DNA from 3 places in the Shewanella sp. 10N.286.51.B2 genome. Region 3 is predicted to be linked to each of the others. Evidence: predicted binding sites of a transcription regulator. Region 3 holds the regulator's gene; each other region holds the start of a gene.
What was found. Region 3 encodes ArgR, which controls arginine synthesis, uptake and breakdown. Its sites were predicted from a motif close to ANTGAATANNTATTCANT; they were not measured.
Positions count from the first base shown of each region.

Region 1: argA (amino-acid N-acetyltransferase) is a predicted target of ArgR. The motif match lies at 3,154-3,171, and genes of this name have one in related genera.
Region 2: AB4140_RS03860 (aspartate aminotransferase family protein) is a predicted target of ArgR. The motif match lies at 3,155-3,172, and genes of this name have one in related genera.

Region 1 is NZ_JBFRKH010000067.1:10,299-15,697, reverse strand. Features, by position in the region: gene rarD (EamA family transporter RarD) at 101-997, shown strand; gene AB4140_RS17080 (PH domain-containing protein) at 1,012-1,239, opposite strand; gene AB4140_RS17075 (hypothetical protein) at 1,354-1,536, opposite strand; gene argA (amino-acid N-acetyltransferase) at 1,755-3,080, opposite strand; gene rpmG (50S ribosomal protein L33) at 3,476-3,649, opposite strand; gene rpmB (50S ribosomal protein L28) at 3,656-3,892, opposite strand; gene radC (DNA repair protein RadC) at 4,015-4,692, opposite strand; gene coaBC (bifunctional phosphopantothenoylcysteine decarboxylase/phosphopantothenate--cysteine ligase CoaBC) at 4,919-5,399, shown strand, end outside.
Region 2 is NZ_JBFRKH010000014.1:73,780-79,178, forward strand. Features, by position in the region: gene astD (succinylglutamate-semialdehyde dehydrogenase) at 1-570, opposite strand, end outside; gene astA (arginine N-succinyltransferase) at 581-1,600, opposite strand; gene AB4140_RS03860 (aspartate aminotransferase family protein) at 1,711-2,928, opposite strand; gene AB4140_RS03865 (HDOD domain-containing protein) at 3,267-4,409, opposite strand; gene AB4140_RS03870 (S9 family peptidase) at 4,535-5,399, opposite strand, start outside.
Region 3 is NZ_JBFRKH010000041.1:16,518-21,916, reverse strand. Features, by position in the region: gene AB4140_RS11275 (M13 family metallopeptidase) at 1-1,185, opposite strand, end outside; gene rsuA (16S rRNA pseudouridine(516) synthase RsuA) at 1,470-2,159, shown strand; gene argR (transcriptional regulator ArgR) at 2,249-2,719, opposite strand; gene mdh (malate dehydrogenase) at 3,025-3,960, shown strand; gene AB4140_RS11255 (SDR family NAD(P)-dependent oxidoreductase) at 4,166-4,984, opposite strand; gene AB4140_RS11250 (thiol-disulfide oxidoreductase DCC family protein) at 5,041-5,399, opposite strand, start outside.

The DNA.
Region 1 (5,399 bases), on a different contig from region 3:
ATTAGTGGATCTTATTGAAAAATGATCCAGCTATTAGCTTGAGAGATCGGCAAAGGCAACCTACAATCGCCCTCTCTTTGTCAGTTGTTTGTGGAAATTCATGCAAGATATTGAAACACGTAAAGGCATTATCCTCGCCATTTGTGCTTATTGCTTATGGGGCATAGCACCACTGTATTTTAAATTACTGGCTGATGTGTCAGCCTTCGAAATCTTGGCTCACCGCGTGGTGTGGTCCTTTATCTTTATCATCATTTTAATGCAGTTTATTGGCGGATTTTCACGCCTAACACTGTTATTGAAAAAGCCAAAACAATTACTGGTGTTGGCGCTGACCTCGGTACTGATTGCACTTAATTGGCTGATTTTCATTTGGGCGATCAACAACGGCCACATGCTCGATGCCAGTTTAGGTTATTTCATTAATCCACTATTTAACGTATTGCTTGGAATGGTATTTTTATCTGAGCGGTTACGAAAATTACAGTGGTTTGCGGTGGCGCTTGCCTGTATCGGGGTGCTCATCCAGCTCATCTCCTTTGGCTCTATCCCATTGGTGTCTTTAGCGCTGGCAGCATCATTTGGTTTTTATGGTTTATTACGTAAAAAAGTCAACATTGATGCTAAAGCGGGTTTATTGGTTGAAACCGCTATTTTACTGCCTGTGGCATTAGCTTATTTAGCCCTAACGCTTGATACCGCATCGGCAAATATGCTCACTAACGATATTGGAATGAACTTAACCTTAGTGGCCGCAGGTATTGTTACCACCATTCCACTATTGTGCTTTGCAGGGGCAGCCATTCGTATCCCATTATCCATGCTGGGTTTTTTCCAGTATATTGGCCCAAGTATCATGTTCATGTTGGCAATATTTTTATTCAAAGAGCCTTTTGATATTGAAAAAGGGGTCACATTTGGCTTTATTTGGAGTGCATTAGTGTTGTTTACCGCTGATATGGCGCTGCAGCGCCGTCGCCGCTTAAAGCAAAGCTAATAGCTATCGCCTTTTCAATGCTTCATTGCCGCAATGGCTTTCATTGCGGCCTCGTTATCCTCTAGGGTTACTAGCATTACATAGCCTCTAGTGGTTGGCAGTAGCAAGGCATCGTCCCTTGTGAGTGACACCAGCGCCTTATCGCCGTTTTTAAGGGTAAACCATCCTAGTGAGTATCCGGCAATGCCTATGCCGTTTGTACGCCACTGTGGCGTTAATTCTAATTCAGTTGTTAAGTCCACTACTCTCACTTGCTGCCAAAGTAATTCATCCGTGTTGAAATCCTGACTGTAAAGGGGGATCGATAACGTCAAAGGCTTATTGTCAGGCTTTAGCGTCAACTGGCTACTATTGGTTTAATACAGGGTCCATGAGAACAGCATAAACAGGAATAAAATAATCCCGTAGCTAACATACAACGCAGTGCTCGGTAATTTCTTTACCCAAATCAGCGCCGTTAGCCCTACTAACCCAACCAGCACCCCGACAAAATTGAACATGCCGTGACTGCTTAATCCTGCTAATGCTATTTCAGTCATTTTTCCTACTTAGTGATGTGTTTTTATAAGGATACATCTTTATTCATTTTTCAATATTATCATAATCTTCATAACATGCTGACCGGCATAGTTTTATCACCCCAAATCTTGCCTAAAAATCAGTAACCATGATGAGTTAACATCTGAAATACACAAAAATGCCACCGTAAAGTAACCTCCACGGTGGCATTGCTATAACGGCACAATCGCAATACAGCTTACAAGTCCAACGCCAGAACTTTTGAATTGCGTTGGAAGTTATACAGCTTCTTTTTTGCGTTAGGCAGCTGTTCAACATCAACAATATTAAAGCCGAACTCCAAGAACCAATGAATACTGCGGGTGGTTAAGGCAAACAGTTTCGAATAACCTCGAACCCGTGCTTGGCCAATAATATTGTTCAGCAACACACTGCCTCTGTCAGCATCACGATAGTCTTGATGCACCACTAAACAGGCAAACTCACCGGCATTGTCTTCTTCAAAGGGATATAACGCCGCGCAGCCAATGACTAAGCTATCGCGCTCAATCAACATAAACTGCTCAATTTCCATTTCCAGCTGCTCACGGGAGCGGCGCACTAGCACCCCTTGCTCCTCTAATGGGCGAATAAGGTCTAATACTCCACCGATATCGCCAATGGTGGCGCGTCTTAAGCGCTCAGCGCTTTCAGTAACAATTTGGGTACCAATACCTTCACGGGAGAACAACTCTTGTAGCAAAGTGCCATCTTCAAGGTAGCTCACCAAGTGACAACGTGGAATGCCATTACGACAAGCATCAATACTGGCCTTTAAAAATGCCATGGTGCCCACACAGGATTTACCCGCCGTTTGCATTTCATCCAAGATGGACTGCGCGCCATTTGGCATCAGCTCAGCAATCACCTCGCCGTCTTTGCCCAAAATGCCGTGGGTATTACTAAAACCAATAATTTTGTCGGCTTTAAGCTTTATAGCCACTTTGGTGGCCACTTCTTCGGCGGTTAAGTTAAAACATTCGCCAGTGACAGAAACCGCAATAGGCCCCATCAATACAATACAATTTTTTTCCAGCTGGCGTTCAATACCTTGAGTATCAATACGACGCACTTTGCCCGTTAGGCAAAAATCCACCCCGTCATCGACTCCCAAAGGCTGAGCAATAACAAAGTTGCCACTGACAAGGTTGATTTGTGCATTTTGCATTGGGGTGTTGCCAAGGCTCATTGACAGCCTTGCTGTAATATCAAATTGCACTGAGCCTGCAACTTGTTTAATCACTTTTAATGAGTCTTCATCAGTAATGCGCACGCCGTTGTGATAACTCGGTTCAATACCCGCACTGTGCATGGCGCTATCAATTTGCGGCCTTGCGCCGTAGACCAACACCACTTTAATCCCTAAGGAGTGCAACAAGGCGACATCGTTTAAGATGCCTCTAAATTGATTATGCAGCAGGGCTTCGCCGCCAAGCATGACAACAAAGGTTTTTCCGCGATGAACATTAACGTATGGCGCTGAATGGCGGAAACCATCAACCAGCTCTGTGGTTCTTAAAGGCACATTAACCCCTAAACAAATAATCAATCAGAACAGTCAGTGATAAAACCACCAACAAATATAATTACGCAATAATATTGCATTTAAATTCACTTTAAAAGCATTTTATCGCATTAGTAATAGTTTTAGACCATAAATAGTGCCTATAAAGCAGTAAATAAGCTCACATAACCGCCAAATAGTTCAAATGGCGTTTATGCATAAGGCGGCAATATAGCGTCAATAAGTGAATAATGAAGACAAAATAAGCGTAACGACCTCTATCACTGTAAGGCGTTGTTTATAAAGCAAGAGAAAAGCATAACTGATTGAAATTGATAACGCGGAGATCTGGATTACATTTTTGACAGGCAAAAAAAAAGCCCCATAAAGGGACTTTTTTAAAAGAACAAAATCAATTACTTGATTTTAGCTTCTTTGTACATAACGTGCTGGCGAATAACTGGATCAAATTTCTTGATTTCCATTTTTTCAGGCATGTTACGTTTATTTTTTTCAGTAGTGTAGAAGTGACCAGTTTTAGCACTAGATACTAATTTGATCTTCTCACGATTACCTTTAGATTTAGCCATTTTCTATTATACCTTCTCGCCGCGGGCACGAAGTTCTTTAACAACAACTTCAATACCTTTTTTGTCGATGATACGGATACCTTTGGTAGATACACGTAGTTGCACGAAGCGTTTTTCTTCTTCTAACCAAAAACGGTGGTTTTGTAGGTTAGGTAAAAAACGACGACGAGTCGAATTTTTAGCGTGCGAACGGTTGTTACCAACCATAGGCTTCTTGCCAGTAACTTGGCATACTCTTGACATGTCAATCTTCTCCAAAAACAATTTTAAAACGCTCGAGCATTTATGTGCCTCGTGTGGCCGTCGCCCGAGGCACAAAGAGGGCGCATTTTATACACGATAACAAAAATAAGGTCAAGCGTTGTTTAATTTATCCACCCGCGTTCAGCAAAAGAAACTATCTCCTGATCGCCTACAACCATATGATCTAAAAGAGAAACATCGATAGTAGATAAGGCTTTTTTTAATCTGTCAGTAATTTGCCGATCTGCCTGACTTGGCTCTGCAATGCCAGACGGGTGATTATGACACACTATGACTGCCGCAGCTTTTTTTTCCAACACCAAGCTCACCACTTCACGTGGGTAGACTGATGCAGAATTAATCGTTCCGCGGAATAATTCTACAAATTGAATCACTCTATGTTGGCTATCCAACAATAGTAATGCAAACACTTCATAGGATCGGTCTGCTAATTGTCTCATTAAATAGTCCCGAGTTAAATCAGGATTTACCAAAATTTGCCCTCTACGCAGATTTTCTTGCGAAATTCGCTTAGAAATCTCCGATGCCGCCTGTAATTGGGCATATTTTACCGGCCCAACACCCGACAATTGGCAAACTTGACTACGCGGTGCACAAAATAAAGCCCTTAATCCGCCAAACTGACCAATCATATCTCGGGCAAGATCGACCGCATTTTGACCTGCTATGCCATTTCGCAGTAAAACCGCCAGTAACTCGGCATCCGATAAATGCCCTGCACCTAAATGTAATAATTTGTCTCTTGGCCCTTCTCCTTCAGGCCAGTCTTTAATCGCCATAAACACTCCTTGTTTAATGTCATCCGTGGTGGGGGCACTCATACTTGTATGAGTAAGTTATAGATAGTGGGTAGCAATAACTTTTTGTAAATAGCGAGTTGTGACCCTTAGTTGTTGTGACCCTTAGCACATCATTATGGTCTATATTTTTAATTTCGGATCATCATCCTTATTTAGATTGTGATATCTTAGCCGCAATATCGCGATGAGCAGGATTGAGCAAAACATGCTGACAAATAAAAAAGTCCTTCTAGGCATAGGTGGTGGTATTGCTGCCTATAAAAGTGCCGACTTAATACGCCGCCTTAAAGAGCGCGGTGCTGATGTTCGTGTGGTCATGAGCCAAAGCGCCATGGAGTTTATTACCCCACTGACAATTCAAGCGCTATCAGGTCATCCTGTGGCCTCAGATTTACTCGATCCAGCAGCTGAAGCCGCAATGGGACATATTGAGCTCGCCAGATGGGCTGATGTGGTTATCGTCGCACCAGCGACCGCTAACCTCATTGCGCGTATTAATGCAGGTATGGCAGATGAACTGTTAACCACCACCTGCCTTGCTACTGAATCGCCAATTATCGTTTGCCCAGCCATGAACCAGCAAATGTATCGCAACCTTGCAACCCAAGAGAACCTTGCCAACATTAAACGTAAAGGCATCACCGTTTGGGGGCCTGCCAGTGGCGATCAAGCTTGTGGCGAAGTCG
Region 2 (5,399 bases), on a different contig from region 3:
TGGCAAACCTGCTTTGTCCCAAAGTTTTAGCATTTCTTCAGCGACTTTCGGAGTTAGCTCTGATGGCTTAAACACCACGGTGTTACCCGCAAGTAAGGCTGGAACAATATGACCATTGGGTAAATGACCAGGGAAATTATAAGGGCCAAATACCGCAACAACGCCGTGCGGCTTATGACGTAAAACGGCGCGACCTGCGGGAATGTCATTAGTTTCAGTACCAGTACGCTTATCATGCGCTGCAGCTGATAAGCCAATTTTGCCTATCATAGCGCCCACTTCTGTGGCGGTTTCCCACTGAGGTTTACCGGTTTCTTGGGCTATCACTTCAGCAAGCTCAGCTTTGTGCGCTTCAAGTTCGCTGCGGTACGCTTCAACAATGGCTAAACGCGCCTCATAGCCAAGCATAAACCAGTCAAACTGCGCACTTCTTGCGGCATCAATGGCGCTATTAACTTGGGCTTCTGTCGCCGTTTTACCGCTCCAGATCACCTCACCATTTGCTGGGTTGAGTGATGTAATTTCATGACCTTCGCCATTAGACCATTGGCCTTTGATAAATTGTGTCATTTGCTGTTTCCTACAGTTCTAATACGCGAATTTGCTGGCCTTGCTCAACCATTAGCGCTTCAGCTAATTGTGGGCTTAAGGTGACGTTATCATGCTCTTGTGAAACTAAAATTCTTGCCGCTGTTGCGCGGTAATCCGCTAACAAGGTATTGGCGACAAGATATTGATGATCGGCATGAGGCATCTTTCCAATAGTGACCGTGAGTAGACGGCTTTGACTCACGGCGCGGATGTCGCTTAGCGCACACTCCACTGTTGGACCACCATCGAAAATATCGACGTAATTTCTAAATTTAAAGCCTTCAGCCTGCAATAACTTCAGCGCAGGTTTAGTATTTCTATGCACCTCGCCAATCACTTTTTGTGCTTTTTTTGGCAATAGGCATACATGTATCGGGCTTCTTGGCATCATTTCAGCCATAAAGGCCTTTTTACCTAACCCCGATAAATAATCGGCTTCGACAAAATCAATGCCTAAGAAATGATCTTGTAACCACTCATAAAAAGGTGAATCACCCTTTTCATCGCTTACGCCGCGCATTTCAGCAATTACAGTGCTGCCAAAACGTTGCTCATGTTGAGCGAGGAATAAAAAACGCGAGCGAGAAAGCATGCGGCCGTTATAGCCTCTGCGATATTCTTTATTTAAAAACAGCGTACATAACTCTGCAGCGCCAGTGTAGTCATGGCAAAGCGTCAGTGTTTCCACTTCGTTACGAACTGAGATTTGTTTAGAATGATAGACTTCAGTGCCTAAACGGTAATGATAAAAGGCATCTTCCATCCCGACAGCGGCTTCAATACCGCAGGTACCGACAACTTGATTGGTTTTTAAATCTTCAAGCACCATCAAATAACCTTCATCGAAAGGTTTCTCAACTTGCTTGGAAAAAGAAGCTTCAGCTCTAGCGATTTTAGAGCGTAATAGCTCTTCGTTGACTGGCAGGGAAGTGAACCCATGACCCGATTCAACGGCGACCTTGTAAAGTGCTTCGTAATCACTGCCACGAATCGGTCGTATGATTAGCATCTGACTCTCCTTGATAATCCAGTAATAAAAAGTCACCAACAAACAGACTTTTCATTACCGATAACCCAATAAAAAAGCGCAAGGTTTTACCCTTACGCTTTACTTATCTATTAACCTGCAACCACTTTAGCTACAGCACGTTCGAAACGTGCTAAACCTTCAGCGATATCAGCTTCTGGGATAACAAGAGATGGAGCAAAACGCACGACGTTAGCGCCAGCAATCAAGCTCATTAAGCCTTCTGCAACCGATGCAACTAAGAAGTCACGGCTACGGCCTGCATATTGCTCGTTAAGTACTGCGCCTAATAACATGCCTTTACCACGCACTTCTGAGAACACATTATATTTGGCATTGATTGCCGCTAAACCATCACGGAATAACTGTTCGCGATGCTTAACACCATTCAGTACTTCAGGCGTATTCACCACATCCATAACAGCATTACCAATAGCGCACGCTAATGGGTTGCCGCCATAAGTCGAACCATGAGTACCAATTTTAAGATGTGCGGCAATTTTAGCAGTGGTTAGCATTGCAGCAATTGGGAAACCGCCGCCTAGGGCTTTGGCGCTGGTTAAAATATCAGGCACAATATCGGTGCCCATGTAGGCAAATAACTCACCGGTACGGCCAACACCTGTTTGCACTTCATCAAAAATAACTAATGCGTCATGCTTATCAGCAAGTGCGCGCACAGCTTTTAAGAATTCTGGGTCACCATTGATAATACCGCCTTCACCTTGAAGTGGTTCAAGCATGATGGCACAAGTGTTATCAGAAATTACCGCTTCTAGAGCGGCAATATCATTAAATGGTACATGAGTAACGCTTTGTGGTTTAGGCCCGAAACCATCAGAGTAAGCCGCTTGACCACCCACAGTAACAGTAAAGAAGGTACGACCATGGAATGCTTTATCAAAGGCGATGATTTGATCTTTTTGTGGGCCGTGATTATCTAATGCGTAACGACGGGCAAGTTTTAGTGCAGCTTCATTGGCTTCAGCACCTGAGTTAGCAAAGTAAACACGCTCAGCAAACGTGGCGTTAACCAGTTTCGTCGCCAGCTCTAATGCTGGCTCATTGGTCATTACGTTTGATAAATGCCACAGCTTTTCACCTTGTTCTTTTAGGGCGCCAACAAGTGCTGGGTGACAATGACCTAAACAATTCACTGCAATACCACCAGCAAAGTCAATAAACTCATTACCTTGTTGATCCCAAACTCGACTGCCTTCTCCGCGAACTGGGATTACGGCTGCTGGCGCATAGTTAGGCACCATGACTTCATCAAATTGGGCACGTGTTAAGTTCATTTCAACGCTCATTGCTTTTCGTTCCTTAAAGTTATTAGCGACACTTAAGTCACTCTATTCCGCTTGCTGTATTGATTTTGGTTTAAGTTGACTGCGGATGTTTGTATAGCTTGCAGGTCATTATTAGCTAAAACGTGATCAAAATACCAGTTTTTAGCGGTTAACTATTCATAACTTAAATGAATAATGCATAAAGAGTTAACAAACTTCACATACAAAGTGCTATTACAGCTTATTTTTAGCATAAATAGTCATAAAAAAAGTTATTTGGCCTCAAATAAGCTAGCTATTCATCATAAATGCATAACTAAACAAGATTTAGTCATACTTAAGGGGGATAAAGCCTGACTTTAAACTAAATTAAGCTTGCGGTAATTTTGCGCTTTTAAACGGATCAGCTCTTGCTCGGTAAATTCATAATAATCAAATAACACTCGCTTCTCTTGCGGCTCAATTAAACGCGATTGCTCTAATATTAATACCTTGGCATAACAACTGGCTTTGGCAACGATAGCGCTTTCTGTGGAAAACTCGCTAAAGTGATAATTTAAATCGAGCTCTTTTAGCACTTGGGTTAGCTGGCTCTGGTTAAAATCCATTAAGTCCAATAATTGCCAATTAAGCTGCTCACCATAGGACATCACTTGCTCAAACACTTCCTCAGCTGGAAATGCTGAGGCCATTACCGCATCGTATAAGGTTTTATCCCCTTTGGCGCTGGTCTCACGTAGCCAGGTTCCCCATGTGTTTTCAAATTGTCTGGCGCTGGCATTTAATATAGTCGCTGCGCCTAATTGCTTCATCAAAGCTGCGCTATAAACCAATGCCACATCCTTTTGATGCAGCGCTGCCAATGCTTTGGCCGCTATGGCGGTGATCATGCTGTAACGCCATAACTTACGACTAGCCCAAATCAGGTTAGTATTGCCCGATGGCAGCCAATGCCGTAAACAAAAGTAAGGGATCACAGCTTGCAAATTTTCAATGCCAATATAATTAAGCACTAACTTAATGTCGGTTACTTTGACTTCTGATCGCTGCGGTCTGCGGTGACTCGAGGCTGGGCTATTGATTAAATTGATAAGATCGGTCGATAGCCAGCTGATATTTTCAACAAGCGATCGCACTCGGCGCAGATCAGGTTCTTTGTTAAGCAGTAAATCCAATAATAAAATATGGGACTCTTTTAAACCCGATTGCGCTAACATCTGCTGAGGTGAATTGAGCTGATGCTCAAGGGAGCTTATGACAGTGTTAGTCAATTGCTCTGATATGCGCTGTAACACCAACTGAGCCCGCGCTTGCTCTTCTAAACGTGCTTTAATGGCTAAACGTTCAACTTCAAGTTTATTGGCGTCATCTTCTAACTGCTTATCTAAGTCATCAAGCTGCGAGGGTAACTTTTCCTTACCCATAATCAGTTGCTTATACAGCCTGCGCTCAACTTCAATGACTTTTCCTGGCCTTACGCCACCTGCTACCGACACTGCCACAAATAAACTGCCTTTAATTCTGTGTTAGTTATATGAAAATTATATTTCAACTGCTGCTTATCGTTACAAATAAGGCCTCCAAATGGAAGCCTTATGGTTTAAATCAGCTTAAGTAAAACGCATCATTACTTTAGCTCTTGCTCAAACAATTTGTAGATACGACGATATTCATCTAACCAGCTTGATGCCTGTCTAAAGCCATGTGGCTCAACAGGGTAAATCGCGGTTTCAAACATCGGCTTTTCTAACTCAATCAAGCGTTGTACTAAGCGCACACTATCTTGGAAGAACACATTGTCATCGAGCACACCGCTCATGATCAGCAATGGTTTTTGTAAACCCTGTGCGTGTTCAATTGGTGAACTCTTTTCATAGGCAATGGGGTCAACATCTGGGGTATTTAAGATGTTAGAGGTATATGGCGCATTATAATGCGCCCAATCGGTGACCGGACGAAGTGCTGCGCCCGCTTGGAATAACTCAGGCTCATTAAATAACGCCATGAACGTTAAGAAGCCGCCATAAGAGCCGCCATAGGTACCTACTTTAGCGCCGTCAACATGACTGTTAGCCGCCATCCAGCTAACGCCGTCTTTTAAATCTTCAACTTCAGGATGACCCATATTGCGATACACAGCGGTGCGCCAATCGCGGCCATAACCTTTAGAACCACGGTAATCCATATCCATGACGACATAACCCTGTTGTGTTAATAAGTTATGGAACATGAACTCTCTGAAATAGCCAGAAAAACCATTATGGGCATTTTGCAGGTAACCCGCACCATGGTTAAAAATTACTGCAGGATATTTTTCAGCATTATTAGCATCATAGCCCTGAGGTAAATAGACTCTAGCGTAAATGTCTTTCGCACCATGAGTTGATGGTACTTTTACTACTTGAGGGGCTTGCCATGCATAATCTGCAAACGCTTTACTGGTGTAATGAGTTAACTGCTTAAGCTCGCCGCCAATTGGCTGCACATACAGC
Region 3 (5,399 bases):
GGTTTTTGCTTCTGGTACAAAGTGACGTTTTACATACACTTTACCGACAACTTCACCCAAGGTGCCACTGACTGTGCTTACGCCGCGCTTCCAGCGAGGTTGTTGCTCTTCTTGGCCATTAAGTGTTTTTGAGAAAAACTCGAAGTTTTCATTATCAAGCGCTTCAGATAAGTGACTCGCATTATGAGTGAGTGCCATCCAGGTCATGTAGGTTTTCCAAGTATTAAGATCATTGTCTTTAATTACTTGGTTCATGCCTTCAATAAAGCTTGGTTGGTTAATGATGATGTCAGACTGCTTATCACCACCAAGGGCTGCTAAATAGCCATCCCAGTTAATGTCTGGTGCTAAGGTCGCTAAATCTTTAACTTGATAAAGATTATAAGTTTTAGTGCTGTCGCGGGTTTCAACTACATCCCAATGTTGCTCAGCGATAGCGGTTTCTAATGCTAAAACCGTTTGCGCTGCTTGCTTGCCATTTTCAAGGCCGGCAAGGTCAAACATCTTCTCGATATGCTCAAGGTATTTGCTACGAATATTAACGAAGCGCTCTTCTTCATTGAAGTAGTAATCTTTTTCAGGAAGGCTAAGACCATATTGCCAAATATGGGTGGCGTAACGGCTTGAATCTTTAGCATCAACATTGACATAAAACGCTAATGGTGTGCCGCCACCATTAACTTGGCTTTCGCCAAAATAGGCGGTTAATTCATTTTTATCTTTTAGCGCGGCAATTTGGGCAAATTCAGCTTGGATTGGGCTAATACCTAATTTATTTAAGGTTTCAACATCCATAAATGAACGGTAAAGATCGGCCACTTTTTGCTCATCAGTACCCATTTTAAGATCTGGGTTTGCACTGACATCTTCGATGATGGCTTTAACGTCGTCACGGGCATTTTCGCGCAAGTCGTAAAAGGCGCCGATATTGGTGCGGTCACCAGGGATTTCCGCGGTGTTTAACCAGCCGCCATTTACGTAGAGGTAAAAATCATCTTGTGGGCGAACTGACTTGTCCATATTGTCAAAGCTAATACCTGAGGTAAGGGCTTTTTCAACGGCAACTGCGGTTTCTGTTTTAGCGACTTCTGGTGCTGCGGATTCAGTGACTGCTTTATCTGAATTGCAGGCACTAAGGCCTGCGATAAGTGAGGCGCAAAGCCCACCGATAACTAGCTTTTTCATGTTGTTTCCCTATGCATTGAAGAGTGAAGCCTTTTTATCGGCCTTAATTTTGAGCTGTTTTTATTGTTCACTGCCTTAAGACAGTTTTATGTGACCAACATGTTAAGTCTTAACAGGGGCACTTAACAAGGGCTAAGGCTAGGCTTTTAGTGATAAATTGAGCATTTATTGACTGTGTTGTGTAACTAAAAATTACCAGAATGTTACAGTGGCCATTTATCGTTTTCTATTTGCTAGCCAACAGCTCATAATAGCGACCAATTAGTTTTCACTTGGTTTTATATATGCGTTTAGACAAATTTATCTGCGAGAGCACCGAGCTGACTCGTTCATTAGCAAAAAGAGTTATCAAGTCAGGTGAAGTGACCTGTAATGGTGACGTGGTTAAAGACGCGAGCTTTAAAGTGAAAGATGATACTGAAGTGTGTATCGAAGGTCGTCAAATTAAGATCGTGGGCGAGCGCTACATCATGATGCACAAGCCTGTTGATACCATTTGCTCAACCATTGATGAAGAATATCAATCGGTGTTGGGATTAATGGATATTGAAAAAGTCGATACCCTGCATATTGCTGGGCGTTTAGATGTGGACACCACAGGTTTGGTGCTGATCACCAGCGATGGCCAGTGGTCACATAAAATCACCTCACCTAAAAAAGATTGCGGTAAACGTTACCTTATCGAAGCTGCTGCATCACTTGATCCTGCATTGGTGGAAACCTTTGCCGAAGGGATCCAATTAAAAAGTGAAGACGGCTTAACTAAACCGGCGCTGCTAGAGATCATTGATGAATACCATGCCAGATTAACTATCAGCGAAGGTAAGTACCATCAAGTGAAGCGTATGTTTGCTGCTGTGGGGAATCGGGTGGTCAATTTACATCGTGAAGCTGTGGGTGAAATTGAACTTGATGCTGATTTAGAAGAAGGCGAATGGCGTTTTCTCACCGATGCTGAAATCGCCTCAATTTAACACTTACGCACTGTTAAAACCAAAAAAGCAGCCTAAGGCTGCTTTTTTAATGGCTCAATAAATCGTGAAGGTGTTATTTGCTAAGAGGGCTATTCACTATAGCCAAACAGTGATTTTACCGTTTCTAAGGTATCATCAATGGTTTTGATACTTGAAGGACAAATAAAGATAGTGTCATCACCAGCAATAGTCCCCAAAATCCCTTCAGGCTTACCTATCGAGTCTAATAATCGGGCAATAAGCTGCGCTGCGCCGGGGCTGGTTCTGACTACGATCATCGCTTGGTTATGATCCACATCCAATACCAAGTTTTTAACAGGGCTGCCTGCTGTTGGCACACCTAACTCAGCGGGTAAACAATATACCATTTCTTGCTTAGCATTACGGGTACGTACTGCACCAAACTTACTTAGCATACGGGAAACTTTTGACTGGTTAATATTGCCAAAACCTTCTGCTTGCAGTGCGATTACGATTTCACTTTGGCTACCAAAGCGCTCTTCCTTTAATATCGACTTAAACGTCTTTACGAGTTCATCCTGATTCTTAGTCGCTGGCATATTTTTTTCGTCTTATAGTAATTTTTAAAAAGAATAGATTTTATTCAAAAAAGTAGCTCATTCTGAATAGATAAACGCATCAAGTCAAGAAATAAGCTAAATTGGTGAATAAAAATTCATTTTAGCTATTACTGGCTAAATTAGTCATTATTTATATACATATCATAGAATAAGGAAATTAGTGTGATCTACTAAGGGATAATTGAAATCCTCGCTGTGATCCAGTAATGTGACGCCACAAGAAAACATGATCTGTGTCACAGACCAGACTGAAGTCAATCACTAGAACGTAATTGGAGATCATCATGAAAGTAGCTGTACTTGGTGCTGCTGGCGGTATCGGCCAGGCCTTAGCTTTACTATTAAAAACTCAACTTCCTGCAGGTTCAGAGTTGTCTTTATATGACATCGCTCCTGTTACTCCAGGTGTTGCAGTTGACTTAAGCCACATCCCTACAGATGTAAAAGTGGCTGGTTTTGCTGGTGAAGACCCAACTCCTGCGCTAGTTGGCGCTGATGTTGTTCTTATCTCTGCAGGTGTTGCGCGTAAGCCTGGTATGGATCGCTCAGATCTATTTAATATCAATGCGGGTATCGTAAGAAACCTTATTGAAAAAGTGGCGGCAACTTGCCCTAAAGCATTAATTGGCGTTATCACTAACCCAGTAAATACTACTGTTGCTATTGCGGCTGAAGTACTTAAAAAAGCAGGTGTTTACGATAAGAACCGTTTATTCGGTGTGACGACACTTGATGTTATCCGCTCTGAAACCTTCATCGCTGACCTTAAAGGGCTAAACGTTGCTGATGTAAACATCAACGTTATTGGTGGCCACAGTGGTGTGACTATTCTGCCACTTCTTTCACAAGTTGAAGGCGTAAGCTTTACTGATGAAGAAGTTGCAGCGCTAACAACACGTATCCAGAATGCGGGTACTGAAGTTGTTGAAGCTAAAGCGGGTGGCGGTAGTGCGACTCTGTCTATGGGTCAAGCGGCATGTCGCTTTGGCCTATCATTGGTTCGCGGCCTACAAGGCGAAGCTAACGTGGTTGAATGTGCTTATGTTGATGGCGGCAGTGAACATGCTGACTTCTTCGCACAACCTGTATTACTTGGTAAAAACGGCGTAGAAAAAGTATTACCATACGGCGATGTTAGCGCATTTGAAGCTAATGCCCGTGATGCAATGCTTGATACATTAAACGGCGACATCAAACTTGGTGTTGAGTTCGTTAAGTAAATTTAAGCTTATCAATTATTGATAACTTGATTTACCGATAAAAATGCGAAGCCTTTGGCTTCGCATTTTTGTTGCTGACAGGCTAAAGTTGCTGCAAGGGAAAAAGACCTAAGCCCTTTACCAACTAATCAGTTTTCCTTGCCAATCAATAAAGCTGGCTTGTCCATCGTAGTAAATTCGGTCAATTTCAGCGTTGTCATCTTCACTACTTTCGCTTCCAGCTTCCAGCTTCCTTAATTGCGTTATTGATATTCAGTAATTGCGACGCGACAAATTCAGCAGTAAATAATTTTTCAGCGGGCACTTTGGCCTGAAAAGGTTTGGATAATGGGGTGTCTGTGGTGCCGGGATGAAAAGCAATGAGCTTTACGTTTTTGGCACGCCGAGCATATTCAATCGCCGCGGTTTTAATTAGCATGTTTAGCGCAGCTTTTGAAGCGCGATAGCTATACCATCCTCCCAAGCGATTATCACTAATACTGCCTACTCGGGCGCTGAGCACATTAATAATACAGCCCTGTTTACCTGCAACCAGTTTGACTAAATACTGTAGCCACAGCATAGGGGTAATGGTGTTTGACTCAAACAAAGCCTGCATTGCCTCAGGGTTAACATCTTCTAAGCGCTTTTCAGGGGCTATTGTTTTAAAGGGGAGAGTTTTAGAAACTGTGTTTTCTGAGGCGCTCCCTGTTGCTGCGCCAGTCATTTGATACTGATTGTGCAATCTGCCATTACAAATAAATACCCGAGTAATTTTACCTTTAAACGGCTGCAATTGCTGGCACAGTGTGGCAATGGCGTCTGCTGAATAATCGCAGCTAATATGTTGCTGAGTTATGGGGTTAGTACTTTCATTAGCCAATTTCGTCTCAGCAGTTGCAGATTGGCTGATACTGATGAGGTGCTTTATGTCAGTTGCCGTATCTTGCTTAATCAGTGCTGCAATAATGGCCTTTGCAATCCCAGAAGATGCACCAATGATTAACGCAACTGAGCCTGAATTTGCAGTGAATGATTGGCTCAAGTAAATCTCCTTGGGTTGATGGCTGATTGTAGCTATGGCTTTAAGCAGTTAACTCACTATTTGATGCTACAGCTACCATCTTCACAGCGCTGCTTACCGGTTAACAGGTAGGATAATTTGTAGCGGTGTTTTGCAAAACCAAGATAAGCCACATCGGCTAATGGTTTGATGCAAGGTAAGCGCAATAACTGTACCCATTGATGTTTTCCTGTAAGTGCCCAAGCTTTTGCCGTCACATCCAGTCCCAGTAATATTTCGCCATGGTTGGTTTCTGCATGCAAAATTTTGTTGGCTTTTTCTAAGTCGATATGGGGATACTTTTCGGCAAAACCGTCTTGGTTTAAATCAGCCAGCTCAATTTTGTGCAAGCGGTCATGTTGCTTTAATTGTTGCATTTCATTGCTGCATAAGGGGC